4 regions of the Brevibacillus sp. AF8 genome follow, and region 3 is predicted to be linked to each of the others. Evidence: riboswitches for the same ligand, from Rfam matches in the RefSeq annotation. Region 3 holds a riboswitch; each other region holds the start of a gene.
The links. A riboswitch is a leader RNA that binds a small molecule or an ion and turns the genes downstream of it on or off. The one in region 3 is predicted to bind S-adenosylmethionine.
Positions count from the first base shown of each region.

Region 1: it holds a riboswitch for S-adenosylmethionine, as region 3 does, so the genes downstream of both, KB186_RS14185 (pyridoxal phosphate-dependent aminotransferase) here and KB186_RS19160 (methionine ABC transporter ATP-binding protein) in region 3, are expected to answer to the same signal.
Region 2: it holds a riboswitch for S-adenosylmethionine, as region 3 does, so the genes downstream of both, mtnK (S-methyl-5-thioribose kinase) here and KB186_RS19160 (methionine ABC transporter ATP-binding protein) in region 3, are expected to answer to the same signal.
Region 4: it holds a riboswitch for S-adenosylmethionine, as region 3 does, so the genes downstream of both, KB186_RS00540 (aminopeptidase P N-terminal domain-containing protein) here and KB186_RS19160 (methionine ABC transporter ATP-binding protein) in region 3, are expected to answer to the same signal.

Region 1 covers NZ_JAGQDN010000009.1:139,751-144,294, reverse strand. Annotated here, with positions in the region: gene KB186_RS14195 (aminotransferase-like domain-containing protein) at 1-860, opposite strand, end outside; gene KB186_RS14190 (hypothetical protein) at 1,051-1,521, opposite strand; gene KB186_RS14185 (pyridoxal phosphate-dependent aminotransferase) at 1,676-2,857, opposite strand; SAM riboswitch class I at 2,941-3,055, opposite strand; gene KB186_RS14180 (MFS transporter) at 3,116-4,372, opposite strand; gene moaC (cyclic pyranopterin monophosphate synthase MoaC) at 4,376-4,544, opposite strand, start outside.
Region 2 covers NZ_JAGQDN010000005.1:2,664-7,207, forward strand. Annotated here, with positions in the region: gene KB186_RS09285 (2,3-diketo-5-methylthiopentyl-1-phosphate enolase) at 1-486, opposite strand, end outside; SAM riboswitch class I at 572-749, opposite strand; gene KB186_RS09290 (sigma-70 family RNA polymerase sigma factor) at 880-1,398, shown strand; gene KB186_RS09295 (anti-sigma factor) at 1,398-2,585, shown strand; SAM riboswitch class I at 2,682-2,827, shown strand; gene mtnK (S-methyl-5-thioribose kinase) at 2,986-4,215, shown strand; gene mtnA (S-methyl-5-thioribose-1-phosphate isomerase) at 4,212-4,544, shown strand, end outside.
Region 3 covers NZ_JAGQDN010000015.1:127,272-131,815, forward strand. Annotated here, with positions in the region: gene KB186_RS19150 (GerAB/ArcD/ProY family transporter) at 1-1,115, shown strand, start outside; gene KB186_RS19155 (Ger(x)C family spore germination protein) at 1,115-2,248, shown strand; SAM riboswitch class I at 2,356-2,472, shown strand; gene KB186_RS19160 (methionine ABC transporter ATP-binding protein) at 2,573-3,586, shown strand; gene KB186_RS19165 (methionine ABC transporter permease) at 3,587-4,252, shown strand; gene KB186_RS19170 (MetQ/NlpA family ABC transporter substrate-binding protein) at 4,313-4,544, shown strand, end outside.
Region 4 covers NZ_JAGQDN010000001.1:147,753-152,296, forward strand. Annotated here, with positions in the region: gene KB186_RS00525 (FAD/NAD(P)-binding oxidoreductase) at 1-36, shown strand, start outside; gene KB186_RS28220 (hypothetical protein) at 39-161, shown strand; gene KB186_RS00530 (MBL fold metallo-hydrolase) at 189-1,607, shown strand; gene KB186_RS00535 (sulfite exporter TauE/SafE family protein) at 1,638-2,426, shown strand; SAM riboswitch class I at 2,478-2,604, shown strand; gene KB186_RS00540 (aminopeptidase P N-terminal domain-containing protein) at 2,754-4,016, shown strand; gene KB186_RS00545 (helix-turn-helix domain-containing protein) at 4,174-4,544, shown strand, end outside.

The DNA.
Region 1 (4,544 bases), on a different contig from region 3:
AGATCAAAGCGGGACAACAGCTCATACAGCGCGTACTGGTCGATTGTGCTCGACTGCAAATCCACTGCTTGCTTCGCCTTCACCATCATTTGAATCACGCGGGTATCTCCAATGGCCCATCCGGTACGCAAGCCTGGCGCGACAATTTTGGAGAAGGTACTAGTGTACACCACACAGGAATCGGTCGGATGCTCATCCAGTGAGAAAATCGAACGGTACGGAGCTTCCCCATCGAATTGGATCTCTCCATATGGATCGTCTTCCAGGATGAGAATGTTTTGCGCCTTGCATTGACGAAGCAAGCCTAGACGACGTTCAAGGCTCCATACCTTTCCTGTTGGGTTGGCAAAGGTAGGAATGACATACACCATTTTCGGGCGATACTGGGCAATTTTTTTCGCCAGATCGTCCAAATCCATCCCATTGGCATCACCGTCTACGGGAATCGCTTTGATTCCCCGGAATTGGAACAGCTGAACGGCTGCCAAATAGGTAGGGTTTTCGACGAGAACGACATCGCCTTCGTCTAAATATACACGGCACAACAAGTCAACTGCTTGCTGAGAGCCAGTAGTGATGATCATATTATCTGCACCGACGTTCATATGCTTTTGCTTCATACGGGATGCAATCCACTCACGAAGCGGCAAGTATCCATCGGTCAATCCGTACTGAAGAGCTTTTGCCCCTTGTTCGAATGCGCGATTAAACGCTTCGCGCATCTCTGCGATTGGAAAAGAATCCTCTGCTGGCAGTCCACCTGCGAGCGAGAGCACTTGATTGCCTTGAGTCAGCTTCAAGATTTCCCGGACAGCCGAGGAGGATAGTGCTTCAACAGATTTTGAAAACGAGTACTCCATCTTCCGTTCCCCCTTGATTTTGCTTATCCTTGTTTTATCACTGTCAACAGCGTAAGTCCAATCCTTGCTAGCTATGAGCAGATAGGTTTTGACTATGTCGAGCGGTTGTTCAACCATTAGTCTTGACACACTCCATGCAAAAAACCCCTCCTCGTATCAAACGAAAAGGGGTCCATATGTATCGCTATATCTAGGCGATGCGGAACACACGTGGTTTTTCTGTATGTGGGAGGAAAGAGAGGTCGACATGATTGGACGCTTCTTCCATACCGATATCGCTTGCCAACAGCAATGCCTCTTCCTGGAAGGTCGGCGTACAGCTACCTTCATTCAGCTCACAGAGTCGCTTCAATCGCTTCAGTCTCTCTGCTGATTTTTCTATTCTCATGCATTCGTTCGTCAGCTCACATACGTTGACGTGACGAGCATCAGCGATCATGCTAATATCATTCACATGGACAATCAGTCTTTTGCCTTCTTCTGTAACAAATCCGATCGAGCAAAAATGCGCACCTGACATTTCCAAACGAGTGAGAACAGCATTGGCGTAAACTTCTCCCGTCCGCAAGCGAATCTGGCCTGCTTCAATGGCTCCGCCGATTTTTCTCTCGTTGGCGATCACCGTATACATATCCGTGTAACCGTTAATCTGATAGCGCATGGTACCCTCCCGCTCTCGCTGAGACTAATTATCATTAACAACAATGACATCGTATAATGAAAATCATTATCTGTCAATAATGAGAATGATTTTTATTCTAAAAGGAAAAAGCCACACTCCATTTATACGGTAGTGTGGCCAAATTGCCTCGCTTTTATTTTGTTTTCGTAAATAACCCCAGCCGCTCAATCCGCTGGACCGCTTCCGCAAGACGCTCTTCGTTGGATAACAAAGCCGCTCGCACATAGCCCTCACCTGTGGGGCCAAAGCCATTTCCCGGCGCTACGACGACATGCGCTTTTTCCAAAAGCAGGTCAGAGAACTCCACGGATGTGAAGCCGCTTGGAACAGGAAGCCAAGCAAAAAACGAACCTTGAGATGGTGGCGCCTGCCAGCCAATCCGATGCAGATTGGAATACAAGGCATTACGGCGGCTTTCGTAGACAGCGACGAGATCGCGGACGCACTGCTGCGAATCCGTCATCGCTTTGGCTGCTGCCATCTGTACCGCTCCGAACAGGCTGACGAAGTAATGGTCCTGAATGAGGTTAATCAGACGAACCAGCTCGCGATTTCCTACCATGGCACCCACACGCCAACCTGCCATATTGTACGTTTTGGACAAGGTATAAAATTCTACGCCTACTTCTTTTGCACCCGGAACCTGCATGAAGCTGACCGGCTTTTTCCCGTCATAGCTAATCGCCCCGTAAGCGAAGTCGTGGCAGACGACGATTTCATGTTTTCGGGCAAAACGAATAGTTTCTTCATAAAACTCAAGTGGTGCGTTGACTGCTGTCGGATTGTTCGGATAGTTGAGAAACATCAGTTTCGCTCGATCCAAATCAGCTTGGGAGAGCTGGCTGTAGTCGGGCAAGAAATCATTTTCCGCCTTCAACGGCATCATGGCCATCCGTCCGCCTACGACCGCAACCCCCGACCAATAATCCGGATAGCCTGGGTCTGGAACTAGTGCAACATCGCCTGCGTTCATGAGGACTTGGCAAATCTCTACGAGTCCGGTTTTGCTACCGAACAAAATCGCTACTTCTTCCTCTGGATCGAGGTCCACATCAAATTCTTGCTTATACCAATGAGCCACTGCCTGCTTCAGTTCCACGCGTCCCTGAAAAGGCGGATATTTGTGATGGAGTGGTTGTGCCGCTTGCATCTGTAATTCTTCAATAATGTGCGGCGGTGTCGGCAAATCGGGATTGCCCTGCCCCAGGTTAATGACGTCATGGCCTTGCGCAATGACCTTGTTTACTTTTGCCACCAGGGTCGCAAAAAACTGGGTAGGGAGTCGATCAATCATATCGGAGGGTTGAATGCGCATCTTTGTTCCATTCCTTTCTTGGGCCCAATACAGTAAAACCCCCTTTTTCCATACAGAAAAAGGGGGAGATCAGCTTGGTCACGTCCTTATCTGTCAGGAAAAAATCCTGCTGGAATTGGCACAGCATCTGTCCATCACATGGAACAGATCCGCTGCCGGGCTTCATAGGGCCAGTCCCTCCACCTCTCTGAATAAGTCAAACACACGGAATATACTGTTTTTTCGTCTATATCATACTACTTGAGCACGTAAACCGTGTCAAGATGCTTGGTTCTGTACCGGCATTTGATGCCTTCTTTTCTGAAAAGAGCTGTGGAAGGCAAAGAAGGCGACAGACAACAAACACAAGCCTGCCATCACGAACAATAGTCCCTGCGCGTGAATGGATTGGAAAATGAATGCGCCAAGCAGTGGACCGAGCATCCGCCCAGCCGATCCAGTCCCTGCAATCAGCCCTTGGATAAAGCCTTCTCGTCCCTCAGGCGTAAATTGTGCAGCTACTGCCGGCACCGCTGGCCACACGAGCATTTCGCCCAGCGTCATGATGAACATGCCTGCCACAAAGCCTGCATAAACCGTTGACTGAGACAAAATCAACATCGACAAGGCAAAAATATAAGCGCCCAAGAGCATTTGTGCTTTTAGCGTACGAGCAAAGCGTCGAATGACCCACGCAATCAATGGCTGACCAAACAGGATCAAACCGCCGTTCAGCGTCCACAACAGACTGTATTGACGGAGGGAAATGCCCAGGGTTTGCATATAGGTCGACAGCACCGTCGTCCATTGGACATAGACAATCCAGCTAATTAACAGCCCCCCGCATAATAGCAGCAATGCGCCCCATACCACTTTTGTCTCTTGTTGTGGTTGTCGCAGCACATCACCAGCTACTTGCTCAGGCATGCTTTGTCCAGTCGTCGCGTTTTCGCGTTGTTGTTCCACCATTTTTAGCTGACGCGGCAAAATGAGCATGAACATCGCGAGGACGATCACTTGAGAGATGGCATTACCGAAAAACGTCCAGGCAAACGATACACTTGCCAAGAAGCCGCCCAATGCAGACCCGGCAGCTACCCCCACATTGAGGGAGACATAAATCAGATTGATTCCTTTACGTCCTCCGTCCGGCCATAAAACGACGGCCAATGCATTCATCACAGGAGAAAGTGTCCCGTAAAACAGTCCATTCAACAGAAGCAAGACAACATAAATCGTAAAATCTTGCGTTACACCTAATCCGATCGAAATCAGGATAACACCGATGGAACCTACAATAATAGTGCGCATTTTGCCCCAGCGGTCAAACATCATCCCGCCAACAATACTTCCGATCAAAAATGCGCCTTGATTTAAAAGCAACAAGAAGCCGGCTACAGTCAGCGGCTTTCCGAGATGATTGTGAATATAGATCGTGACTAGCGGCCAAATACACGCCATTCCGGTAGAAAAAATGACGGCAGCAATCGCCAATAAACGAATGCTGCTCGGATAGGATTCCCATTTTTGCCTCATGGCTTACTTCTCTCCCCGATGGAAATCGCCGCTTTTTCCGCCTGTTTTGGATTGCAAACTGGTCGGACCGATTATCATTGCTTTATCCATGGCTTTGCACATGTCATACACCGTCAAAGCCGCTACGCTGACAGCGGTCAACGCCTCCATCTCGACGCCAGTTTTCCCTGTC
Region 2 (4,544 bases), on a different contig from region 3:
TCCGCCCAAGGCTTGTGCTCGGAATTGTGTCTTCAAATCGTCGAAAGGAAGACCCAGGCACGATTTGAAAATGCTCATCAAGAGTGGACGGTCATGTGCCCCTAAACGTTCGCGCAGACCATCAATGCCGAACTTCGGTCCAGGAAAGGCCCGAAGGAATGAGTCAGGGAAAACAACGTCAACGAGCTTGATTTTGCCATCCATCGACAGTTTACCGAATATTCCGGTCAACAAGGATGGAATGTCTGCTGTAAAATTGCGAGTCGGATAGCTAACGGTAATCAGACCGCGTGTTTCTCCGTTTTCCAGTGTCGCAATCGGTGTCGCGCTCACGGCTTCACCGAGATAAGGCGCTAGCTCAGCTTGCTTGGCAAGCGGCAGGTCCGTCCAGGAACCGACTGTCATGCCGACAGCAATGGCTTCCGCTTTCTTGTTCAAGTCTTTTGCTTGTGTGAGATAGGTGACGAGGATACGTTGTTCACTCATGGTACGCCTAATCCTCCTTGAATTATTAAAAAAGCCTCCCCATTGAGCGGGGAGGCGGTTGTCGACTATGAAAGCGTCTCGTCTCCTCTCATCTCTCGGGTCAGTAGCCGAAACGAGCCCAAAGTGCTCGATCTCGACTCTTATCCGTTGGAATTAGCACCGTTTCGCTATCCAAGGTACGCAATTATGAGCGTACGAATCATGGTATAGCGCCGGTTGCCGGGCATCATAGGGCCAGTCCCTCAGCCAGCTCGCGATAAGAGTTATTCGTTTCCCCCATGATATGACGTTCATTGTCAGGAGTCAATCTTTGTTTTTGCAGAGAATGTGCAGCAAGTTATGAGAAAAATGAGACTAAGGTGAAACTTTTTGGCAATTCCTTCGTGGTAAGGGATGAAGGGGTGTGAACGGTTTGGGAAAGTAGGTCTGGAGGATGTGTACCAGCTGCATGTAAACGATATTTACCGCTATCTTTTCCGGCTGACACGAGATGAGAAGCTGGCAGAGGATTTGACACAGGAAACCTTTTGTCGCGCCTTCTCTTCCTTGGACGACTACCGTGGGGAAAAAGTACGGCCCTGGCTGTTCAAGGTGGCCTATCACGCTTTCGTGGATGGTTATCGTAAGAGGACGAAACAACGATTTGCGTTTGTAGAAGCCCTGCCAGAAAGACCTGATCATTCGGCTGTTGATCCGGCTGAGCATGTCGTGAATCAGGAGCTGTGGGAAGTGGCCCACGACTATTTGGAGAAGCTTCCGGAAAAGCAGAGACAGGTCATTTTGTTGTCTGCATTGCAGTTTTCCTATGCGGAGATGGCAGAGGTACTCGGGATTGAGCTGGCAGACGTCAAGCGTTCCTTGTTTCGGGGACGACAAAAGATGCGGCAGTTGTGGAGGGAGGAAAGCCAGTGATGAACAAGGATGAGAATCATCGCGAGCAAAGGCTGCTTGCTTATTTGCGTGGGGAAATGGCGGAAGAAGATTCAAAACTATTCGAGGAAGAAATAGCGGCTGACGTGGAGTACGCACAGCGGTTGGAAAGGCTTTTGTTGGGGGAAGAAACGGGGGAGGACAAGGTGAAAATAAACCAGCCTGAAGCACTGTCGGCTGAAAAACAGCGTGCCATTGTGCGCCGGGGGAAATGGAAAAATCGGTTGTCCAACGCTGGGTTCACCATAGGGCTTCCCTTTTTGGCCGGAGTTGTGTTGCTGATTTTGAATGGCTGGGTCGGGTCGCTGATGCATGAAGATCTGTTCCGCGTTGCGAAGTCGATAGTCAATTTTACTCAGCCAGGTGTGAGAGTGGGTAGTAGTGGCTCGCAGGTCGGATTGCTGTACGGAAACATCAGCATGGAACTACGTGAGCGGGTTGGGGGGGAAGAAAAGGTCGCTGGTCGTTTTGAGAGTACGAATGTGCTATGGAACGTAAATACGAAGCCGCAATGGACGAACGGGGTTAGGGAACAGAAGCTGTATTTCCGTTATCCGACAGACGGGGAAATGGGGGATACGGAATCTCGCACTGCACCTGCCTGGACAACGATGGAGAAGCTACCTGAGGGGACCGTTTCTCAGCTCGCGATTTCCTTCGATCACTTCCTAACATACGAGGAGTACTATGAATTGGTTTCCCGCCATGTCACCTCTTCGGGACAAGATACGGTTTGGTTTGCGGTAGACACAGGGGTGGAGCGAAAGCAAGCAGAAGACGATGGGGCAAATCGATTTCTCGGTCCCGGGTACGTGTGGGGATTTGCGCAGCATGAACTGGATTACGGAGATGCGCCCATTCGGGTAAACGGGGAAGGGAACAGAAGAATGGCCGCCTACTTAGAAGAGATGAAGTACTTATCTGAGCAAGAAGATCTGGCTCGCGATGTCGGCAGATCTTTGCTATTTCGTAGCGACCTTCAGATAGCCGAACGATACAACTACATGCAGCAAAACGGAGTGCGAATCTACGGCGCCGTCCTCACTGGACCTACGAAAGAACTGTTGAAGCTCAAGGCCGAAAAGTCGATAACAGCAGCGTTTTTAGGCAAAGTAGACTGGTGGAATTGGGATCACCCTGCGGCATCGGGAACACAATCCAGCTATTGATAGCAAGGTGCGAATTTTTGCACAAAAGGGTGTTGACATCGTGGAAGCGTTGGTTGTATGATTCAAACTAAATCAAAAACCGAATACGTTTTGGATACCTTATCCAGAGAAGGTGGAGGGACTGGCCCGATGATACCCGGCAACCGACATGACGCCATTCAGACGCGAGGAAGCGACTGATTGACAGGCGACATGCACGGTGCTAATTCCTGCAGAAACAAAAGTGGTCTGGAAGATAAGGGGGACATCAACACGGTTCTTACACGTGACGACGGCGACCTCTTTTCTTCGGGAAAAGAGGTCTTTTTTCGTCGATAAGAATTTTAAAATTAATACTCTCGGGACACAAACAAAACAAGTAGAGATAGAGGAAAAATACGTAGAGGGGAGTTTTGGAATCATGGCATATCGCGCATTGACTGAACAGGAAGCAGTGGAGTACGTAAAAGGAATACCGGATCTTTTTAGCGAAGGAGCAGAGCTGACCAGCCGTGAAATTGGGGATGGTAACCTCAATCTGGTTTTTGACATTCTGGAGCCGGCAACCGGTAAGAGCGTCATTGTCAAGCAAGCACTGCCTTTTGCCCGCGTCGTGGGAGAATCTTGGCCGCTTACGATTGATCGGGCTCGCATCGAGAGCGAGGCACTCCGCATTCAGCACAAATACGTTCCAGACCTGGTGCCGCAGGTGTATCATTTCGACGGGGAGCTTGCGTTGACTGTCATGGAAAACGTCGGGGACCACATCATCATGCGCAAAGGTTTGATCGAAGGAAAGCGGTACCCGCTATTCGCGAAGCAAATTGGCCGTTTTCTCGCGCAAACCTTGTTCTTCACATCCGATCTGGGCGCGCATCCGTACGATAAAAAAGCGCTAGTCGGAACATTCATAAATCCAGAACTATGCAAAATTACAGAAGATCTCGTCTTTACCGATCCATATGAAAATGCGCCTACCAACGATTTCAATCCGTTGATTCGCCGCGAAGTCGAGGCGATCTGGAACAACCGGCCGCTGAAGCTGGAAATCGCCAAGCTGAAATACGATTTCCTTACGCGCTCGGAAGCGCTGCTGCATGGCGACTTGCATACCGGAAGTATTTTCATCACGGAGAACAGCTTGAAAGCAATCGATCCAGAGTTTGCTTACTACGGCCCAATCGGTTTTGACATCGGGGCGGTCATTGCCAATCTGCTGCTCAACTACGCAGGCCAGCACGGTTTGCAAAAAGATCAAGGAGAACGGGAAGCGTACCGCGAATACTTACTGGAAACGGTCGAGGATGTCTGGAATGAATTCGTTTCGCAATTCGTTCAACTCTGGCACAAGCACGCCAAAGAGCGCAGCGCCCATGTCGAAGGGCTGTGGCAAAGCTACGTGAAGCGCTTGATTCAGGATACAGCAGGCTATGCCGGCTGCAAAATCTTGCGCCGTGTCATCGGTTTGGCAGGCGTAGCAGACCTGAATGCCATTGAAGACGACCAGACTCGCGCAGAAGCAGAACGTCTGGCGCTCTCGATAGGAGAAGCGTTGATTCTCGGTCGCGGCGGCATCGACGAATCGACAGATATCACGGACATCGTACGCACTGTGACCGAACGTTACTATCAGGAGGCTACAACAGTATGACAACCAGCACCCAATTGGCACCTGTTAAGTGGGAGAATGACGCATTGGTCTTGCTTGACCAGACGCGTCTGCCAGTAGAAACGATCTATTTGAACTTGACCACCTCCGAGCAAGTATGGGGTTCCATCCGACGCTTGGAAGTCCGTGGCGCACCAGCGATTGGCATGGCGGCGGCTTACGGGCTCTACCTGGGCATTCGTGGCAGTGAAGCGAGTAACTACGACGAGTTTTGGCAGGAACTGAACCAGCAGGCAGACTACTTGGGCTCTTCCCGTCCGACAGCCGTGAATCTGTTCTGGGCGTTGGATCGCATCAAGGCTCGTGTTGAA
Region 3 (4,544 bases):
ACATCGATGTAAGCAAGGACAATACGATAACGGCATTTCTTGCAGGGGTTCTTGTGCATGGCACGCAGTTAGGGATGGGCATTTTGGGCTTCCAACGAATCATTGCCAAGGAAGCGGGGCACGATGCTTGGATATCTGTCGTACTCGCTGCCTTGTTTACTCATCTTACGGTGATGACCATTAACAAGACCTTGCAAAAATACCCCTCAGCCGATATTTACGGAATTCAGGAAGATGTGTTTGGAAAGTGGCTGGGAACAGTCATTAGCATCATTTATTTGACCTATTTTTTTGTGTCGGCTGGAGTCATTTTACGCACCTACATTGAAGTTGTCCAAACCTGGATGTTTCCGAATTTACCTACGTGGGTTCTGTCAGGAATCATCCTGTTTCTAGCGTTTTACACAGTCGTAGGGGGGATAAGAGTCATCGCAGGCTATGCATTGTTCTCCTTTATGGTCACGATATGGATGATATTTGAGTTATATTTCCCCTTGAAATTTGCCAGGTGGGAATATTTGTTTCCCGTCATGGACACCAGCCTGGAGAACCTTTTCAATGGAATGATTGCCATGTCTTTGACCAGTGCCGGCTTTGAGATCCTCTACGTTGCCTATCCATATGTACAAAATAAAGAGAGGGTACCAAAAAGTGTACAGTTGGGGGTGCTGGTGACGTATCTGATCTATTTGCTAGTCATGATTGTGGCGCTGGTCTTTTTTAGTCAGGGTCAGCTCATGAGAACGATCTGGGCGACACTCAATATGCAAAAGATGGTGTACCTCCCTATTCTGGAAAGGTTTGAGCTGGTTGTCATTTCGTTATGGCTTCTCGTGATCTTGCCGAATATCATGCTGTATTTGTGGGCTTCTGCCCGAGGTCTCAAGCGCTTGTTCGGATTCAATCTACGTCATTCATTGTATTGGATTATACCCGTGATTTATGTAGCCTCCTTGTCGCTGCTTTCCAGGCAGGAGATGAGTCGGATCACGAATATTTACTCGCATATAACCCTGTACATTATATACGTGTACCCCTATTTTTTGTATCTGATGGTCTGGCTGAAGCAACGAAAGCAAAGGGCGAAACCAACCAGCAAAGGAGAGAGTGCCTGATGCTGCCCAAGCGTCTTTTTGCCTTGTGGTGTTCATGTGTCCTTGTTCTGGCAGGCTGTTCAGATCGGCAAATTTTTGATGAGACAGGACTTGCCACGTCTGTCGGCTATGATCTGTTAAAGGATGGAAACATTCGGGGGACAGCAATCATGCCCTCCATTAATCCGGAGGCGAAAGAAAAGATACAAGTTTTTTCAGCCACCGGTGAAACCAGCAAGGGAATTCGGGATCGGATCAATTTACAATCAGATAAAAGAGTATTGGGTGGGCAAATTCGTGTCGCACTCTACAGTGAAAAATTGGCGAAACGTGGACTTGGCAGTATCATTGACACGTTGTATCGGGATTCCTCTATTTCCAGCAGGGTTTATCTTTGCCTATTCGAAGGCGAAACATATGATATGTTAACGTATCCCTATTCTGAAGCAGGGAATATCGGAATCTATCTATACCGTATGATTGAGCAAAATATTGAAGGGGAAAAAATTCCGTCTTCCACCATGCATGAGTTTTTTCGAGCTTATTATGACAAAGGAATCGACCCGATCATGCCGTTTATTGCAAAAAAGGGAAATGAGCTGCAAATCAAGGGTATCGCATTATTTCAAGGGGACCGTTATGTAGGGTGGATCACACCAAAGGAAGCCTTTTTAATCAAGCTCATGCATGGGAAATTCAGGATTGGGAGCTACGATACTTCTGTCCCTGCTCATATTTTTGGCGAGGTGCACAAGAATCACGGAAGTAAAAATGATCGTGTGCAGCTTGTCTTTGATACGATTTCCAGCCATTCAAAAATCGAGCTGACCCAAGTATCTCCCCCGATCTTTGATATTTACATCCGATTAAATGCGCGGATTTTGGAATTAACCCTCCCGCTGAAGCTAGAGAATGCAAGGTTGATGAAAATCATGGAACATGCACTGGAAGAAGAGCTCGGAAAAGAACTGCAGAAAGTAGTCCACAAATTGCAGGACCTCAATGTCGATCCAGCTGGGTTCGGGATCGTGTATCGTTCAAATAGAAGAGGGAAGGCAAATATGACGCAGGCCGAATGGAGAAAGATGTTCAAAGATGCGACATTTCACTTTCACGTAAAGTCGACCATAATACGCAACGGCGTCATGGATTAAAAAACTTTTTCCTGCTATTACTATTGACGTGATATTTTCAAAAAGGATATAATCCGTTTTGTATCATCAAGAAATAGAAAAAACGAACATAATATACGTAGATATCTTTCTTATCAAGAGAGGCGGAGGGACAGGCCCTATGAAGCCCGGCAGCCGGTTCATTTTCGAATGAACGTCGCGGTGCCAATTCCTACAGGATTGTTTGGATCTTGTGTAGATGAGAAGGGTGGATGCGAACGTATACATTGCGTTGCAGCCCCTTTTTCGTTTATGAAAAAGGGGTTTTCATATTTTTATCAAGATTATGGTCGGGAGGTGGATGCGTTGATCCAACTGCGTCATTTGCATAAAAGCTATCAAGTTCAAGGTAAAACCATCCCAGCGTTAACGGGGATCGACCTTTCCATAGAGCAAGGCGAAATTTACGGGATCATTGGACATTCGGGTGCCGGGAAAAGTACATTGATCCGATGCATCAATTTGCTAGAGCGCCCAACTTCAGGGGAAGTTATTGTGGACGGCGTCGATTTGACAAAGCTGGATGAAGGGAAGCTGCAAGAAAAGCGCCGCTCAATCGGCATGATTTTTCAGCACTTCAACTTGCTGTCTTCTTCGACAGTCGGCGAAAATGTCGCTTTTCCGCTCAAGCTGGCAAAGCGTCCAAAGGCAGAGATTGATAAGAAAGTAAACGAACTGCTGAAGCTGGTGGGCTTGGAGGCACATAAGGACAAATATCCGTCCCAGCTGTCTGGCGGACAGAAGCAACGTGTCGGGATCGCCCGTGCGCTCGCGAATGATCCAAAAGTGCTGCTCTGCGACGAAGCTACATCGGCTCTCGATCCGCAGACGACGAACTCCATTCTGGGACTGCTCTTGGACATTAACCGCAAGCTGGGCTTGACCATAGTGTTGATTACTCACGAGATGCACGTCATTCGCTCTATTTGTGATCGTGTCGGCGTGATTGATGGAGGAAAGATCGTCGAGTCGGGTAACGTACTGGATGTATTCCTTCGTCCGAAGCATCCAACGACACAAGAATTCGTGGAACAAGTAGCAGATTCTACAGAGCTGCGCGAAGCAGTCGAGCACGAAAAAGCCTCGGGGAACCGCACGATTGCTCGTGTCACCTTCCTCGGAGAAAAAACGTACCAGCCGATCCTGTTCCAAACGATGCAAGAGACCGGTACAGTGTTCAGTATTTTGCAGGGAACAATCTCCCGCATGAAAGATACGCCGTATGGTCAGTTGGTGATCGAGCTGGAAGGCGATGTCGCACAGAATCAAAAGACCATCGAGACGCTGCGCCAACGTGGCTTGGAAGTAGAGGTGATATAAATGGACTGGACATTCGAAAATGTGGATTGGGCTGAAATCGGCGAAGGTACGATGGACACGCTCACGATGCTTGGCTTTTCCACCCTGTTTACCGTCCTGATTGGTTTGCCGTTGGGCATCATTCTGTTTTTGACTTCTCGCGGACAGCTTTTGCAAAACCGCACTTTTTATACGATCGCATCATTCGTTGTCAACGTATTGCGCTCGGTACCATTTATCATTTTGATGATCTTGCTGATTCCTGTGACGAAAATGCTCGTAGGAACCTCACTCGGTGTACTGGGTGCCATTCCGCCGCTCGTGTTTGGGGCCGCTCCATTTTTCGCACGTTTGGTGGAAACCTCTCTGCGTGAGATTGATAAAGGCGTGATCGAGGCCGCACAATCTATGGGTGCTTCCAATTGGCAGATCGTCTGGAATGTCCTTTTGCCAGAGTCTAGGTCAGGTCTGATCGCAGGTATTACGATCACGACGGTAACACTGGTCTCCTACACGGCAATGTCTGGGGTAATTGGCGGCGGTGGTTTGGGTGACTTGGCGATCCGATACGGTTATCAGCGTTTCCAAACCGATGTCATGATTGTGACTGTTGTTATTTTGCTGGTGATGGTACAGATCTTACAATCGCTGGGGGACCGTCTGGTTCTGAAATTCAGCCGCAAATAGGATCTTTCCATATAGATTTTCAAAAAATAAGATGAAATACATGCAAGGGGGAAATCATTCATGAAAAAGCTAGTCGTATCTGTACTTTCTACTGTATTGGCATTTTCTTTGGCAGCTTGCGGAGGCAAAACGGAAACAGCACCTGCTCCAGCTGAAGGCGGCGCACAAGGCGGACAAAAGGAAGTAACATTGAAGGTAGGCGCTTCTCCCGTTCCACATGCAGCAATCTTGAAATTTATTCAACCAAAACTGAAAGAACAAGGCGTGAACTTGGAAGTCCAAGAGTTCACTG
Region 4 (4,544 bases), on a different contig from region 3:
CTTTATTGGAATGGCATGCTTAAAGGATTGATGTAAATGTGGCTGCGCAGGTAGAGTATGGCGTGGCTGTCTTCCAAGAAGCAAAAGTGCGAGCCGAGCGTAAAAGCGAATCTGTTTCCGTGGCGCTTCTCGAAGTTCTCGTGGGAAAATTAAACGAATAAGAGATGTTGTAAAGGGAGGAATGAACCATGTTATTGCGTTACTTTTTTGATGAGAAATTGGCCCATGCATCTTATCTGGTTGGCTGCCAAAAAACCGGGGAGGCGATTGTGATCGATCCTGCCCGTAATCTGGCTCCTTATTTTCAAGTCGCCAAAGAAGAGGGAGTTACCATTGTAGCCGCCACGGAAACCCACATACACGCTGATTTTGTATCTGGTGCCAGGGAATTGGGGGCAGTTCACCAAGCGAAGCTGTTTTTATCCAATGAGGGCGATGAAGACTGGAAATATCAATACTTGGAGGGTTTGAACCATCAGCTTGTCCACGATGGAGATCGTTTTTTTATCGGAAACTTGCTATTTGAAGTTATGCATACGCCTGGCCATACGCCTGAGAGCATCTCCTTCCTTTTGACTGACCATGGAGGGAATGCAGATCGCCCCATCGGGATCTTCACGGGAGATTTCGTCTTTGTCGGCGATATCGGCAGACCGGATTTGCTCGAAAAAGCGGCGGGAATGAAGGGTACGTCCGAGTCAGGTGCACGAGACATGTTCCAGTCCCTCCAAAAATTCAAGCAACTGCCGGATTATATGCAGGTATGGCCAGCTCATGGCGCAGGAAGTGCTTGCGGGAAAGCACTGGGGGCCGTGCCGTCTTCTACCGTCGGCTACGAAAAACTCTTTAACTGGGCGATGTCACACTCTAGTGAAGAGGAATTCGTTCAGGCACTCCTTGATGGACAACCAGAGCCGCCAACGTATTTTGCAGTGATGAAGCGCGTGAATAAGGAAGGCCCTGCTTTGCTCAAGGAACTCCCCGTTGTTCAAGAGTTCAACTCGCTTGAAGCGGTCAAGGAATCGGTGGAAAACGGACAGCTGATCGATACGCGTCCTTTTCAGAAATTTGCGAAGGGGCATCTGGCGGGAACTCTTCACATTCCTTTTAACAAGTCATTTGCCAACTGGGCGGGCTGGATTGTCGATTACAATCGCCCGGTTCACATTCTGGCCAACCCAGATGAGCTGGACGAGATTTTGCAAGCCCTGCATTCCGTAGGGATTGATCATGTCACAGGATATATCGACTGCGGCAAGTTAATAGAAAGGGAAGCGTCTTCGCTCGAGACAATCGAGGAGGTAACACCGCTGGAGATTGCAGATCGCGTGGAAAAAGGAGAGGTTCACGTAGTAGATGTTCGTAATTTGGCTGAGTGGAAGGAAGGACACATTCCGGATGCACAGCACATCATGCTCGGTACACTCGCCGTGCGGCTGGTTGAGATTCCTCGCGAGAAGCCACTTCTTGTACAGTGCCGTTCCGGTGCCCGATCCGCTATTGGCGCCAGCATTCTGAAAGCAAACGGATTCAAAGAAGTGATGAATTTGAGCGGCGGAATATTGAAATGGCAACGAGACGGCTTGGCAGTCGTAGAACTAGGATAAAACGAAGCGAGGAGTTGCAAGGGTGAGCCTATGACTATCGACCTCGTAATCACACTGTTTGTTATCGGTTTCGCGGGATCATTTATCTCTGGTCTCGTCGGGATCGGGGGCTCCATCATCAAGTATCCGATGCTTCTGTACATTCCGCCCGCCCTTGGATTCGTTGCTTACACAGCTCACCAAGTATCCGGAATAAGTGCCGTCCAAGTATTTTTTGCCACCCTGGCTGCTGTTTGGACTCTACGCAAAGATCAGCTTATCCATTACCAGCTCGTTGTGTACATGGGAAGTGCCATTATTGTAGGGAGCTTGCTTGGAGGATATGGAGGAAAATATCTTTCAGCAGATGCCATCAATATCGTCTACGCCATTCTGGCCACCATTGCTGTAATCTTGATGTTCCTGCCAAAAAAGCGAATGGACGAACGTGAACAGACGACCGAGATGATCTTTCATAAGCCAACAGCTGTATTATCCGCTTTGATTGTCGGAGGTGCCTCTGGAATTGTAGGGGCAGCTGGCGCTTTTATTTTGGTTCCCATCATGTTGATCATCCTTAGGATACCGATAAGAGTTGCGATTGCTTCCTCTCTTGCCATCACCTTCCTTTCTTCCATTGGATCGACCATAGGAAAATGGATGGCAGGGGATATATTGTTTTGGCCATCCGTGATCATGGTATTCGCCAGCATCTTGGCAGCGCCGCTCGGTACAAAGGTCAGCAAACGTTTGGACACCCGGATTCTCCAAACCATTCTAGCCTTGTTGATCCTAGCCACGACAATTAAGATTTGGGCCGACATTCTTGCATTTCCATAAATAATAAAGAAAAATAAAAGAATGTTCTATGAAATTACATTTCATAGAACATTCTTATCGAGAGTGGTGGAGGGACTGGCCCGATGAAACCCGGCAACCTTCGTAATCTACGGTGACAAGGAGCAGTTTGCATAAAGCAACTGCTCTTTGTTGAAACTCGTTTCCCAATTGATGAAAGTATCCTAAAATAAAGAAGAAAGGAGGATACTTTCAAACTGAAATCGGCAGAAAATTATCAGACTATACTGAACTTGAAGCGATCAAGAACGCTTTTCACAATCGATATCAATCCGTGAAGAAACTCACGAACGAAGGGGTATCAAACATATGACAAACACCATACATTCAATAGAATTCATCAAGCGCCGTCAAAAACTCGCGGAAAAAATGCCAGACCACAGCGCACTTGTCCTCTTTTCAGGGGTTGTCAAGACACGCAGCAATGACGATAAATATCTGTTTTCACCAAACCGCAACTTCTATTATCTAACGGGCATTTCGCGCAGCAACCTCATTCTCATGATCACAAAACGCGCTGGCATCGTAAACGAAACGCTATTTCTTCAGCGCCCAAATGAGCTGGAAGCGAAATGGACAGGGGCGGTCTTATCCGATCAAGAGGCGAAGGAGCAATCTGGTATTGAACACTTCGACTATCTCGATGAGTGGCTGGAGTCATTTGGAGTCTTTGTGAGGCGCTGCGAAGGCAAGTCCTCACTCTATCTTGACTTGTATCGCTATCAGTGGAGCGACGAGCTGACCCCTGCAGACAATTTTGCCGAAGACGCGCAGAAGAAATACCGGACCCTTCAAATTCACGATGCGGGCCCATGGCTGAAAGAACTGCGTATGTTGAAGAGTTCGGCCGAAATCGAAGAGATCAGACGTGCGATTACGATCACGGATGAAGCAATCCGGCGCATGTGGTCGTATGCACGTCCTGGAATCATGGAATATGAACTAGAGGCGCACTATGATTTCACGTTGAAGTCGCACGGTGTTCGCGAGCTTCCTTATTTACCCATTATTGCTAGTGGCGTCAATGCTACTATCTTGCACTATGAAGCGAATAATCAGCGTGCGGTAGATGGTGACTTGGTCCTCCTCGACCTCGGTGCAGCATCGAATTACTATGCGGCTGATATTTCGCGAACGTTTCCCGTAAATGGTCGCTTTACTGAACGACAGAAAGCGATCTATCAACTCGTGCTCGAAGCAGAAATCAAGACCATCGAAGCAGTGAAGCCTGGTGTCACACTTTCAGAACTCAATGATGTTACGAAACAGGTCCTGACAGATGGTCTGCTACGTCTCGGTCTCATCCAAGACAGCAGTGAGCTCTCCAAATACTACTATCATTCCGTGTCACATCACCTTGGACTGGATACGCACGATTTCTCAGATTACAATGTTGGCTTGCAGCCTGGTATGGTGATCACGATTGAACCAGGTCTGTACATAGAGGAAGAAGCCATTGGGATTCGGATTGAAGATAATGTGTTGGTAACAGCAGAGGGCTGCGAGATACTCTCGTCACAGATCCCGAAGGAAATCGAGGAAGTGGAAATGTTGATTGGGAAAAAGGAATAGCGAAAGCTTAGTGTAACCATAACAAGCTCTGTTATGGTTACTTGCATGTGAACATCTCCTTACAAAAACTAGTAAAACGACAAAGAAATGTCTAATACATCTTCCAAAAAAAACCATTTGATTGTAAAATAAAGTAAAACTAAAAGGGTGATCCAATATGGGGGGACTGCTAGGGACATTGCACCAGTCGCTGCGGTCAGAAATCGAACAACATCGGCGAGCGCGCGGTTATACATTAAGCAAACTAGGGGATTTAACTGGTATTAATCCGGGGACATTGAGCGAGATTCTAAATGGGAATCCACCTCGGGCTATCACAATAGGTCAATTAGATGCGCTCGCTTCGGTGTTTGGCTACGAGCCAGGCTGGATGTATGAACTATATCCCGATGAATGTTTATATGAAGGGAAAATTTCGCGCCCCCGATTGATACCTTATTTGATTCGAAGCGCTGAGAATAGGCGAAAGGATTGCATTGAAGCTGTTGCCTCCCAATTGTTGGAGAATCCCAAAAATATTTCCATCCT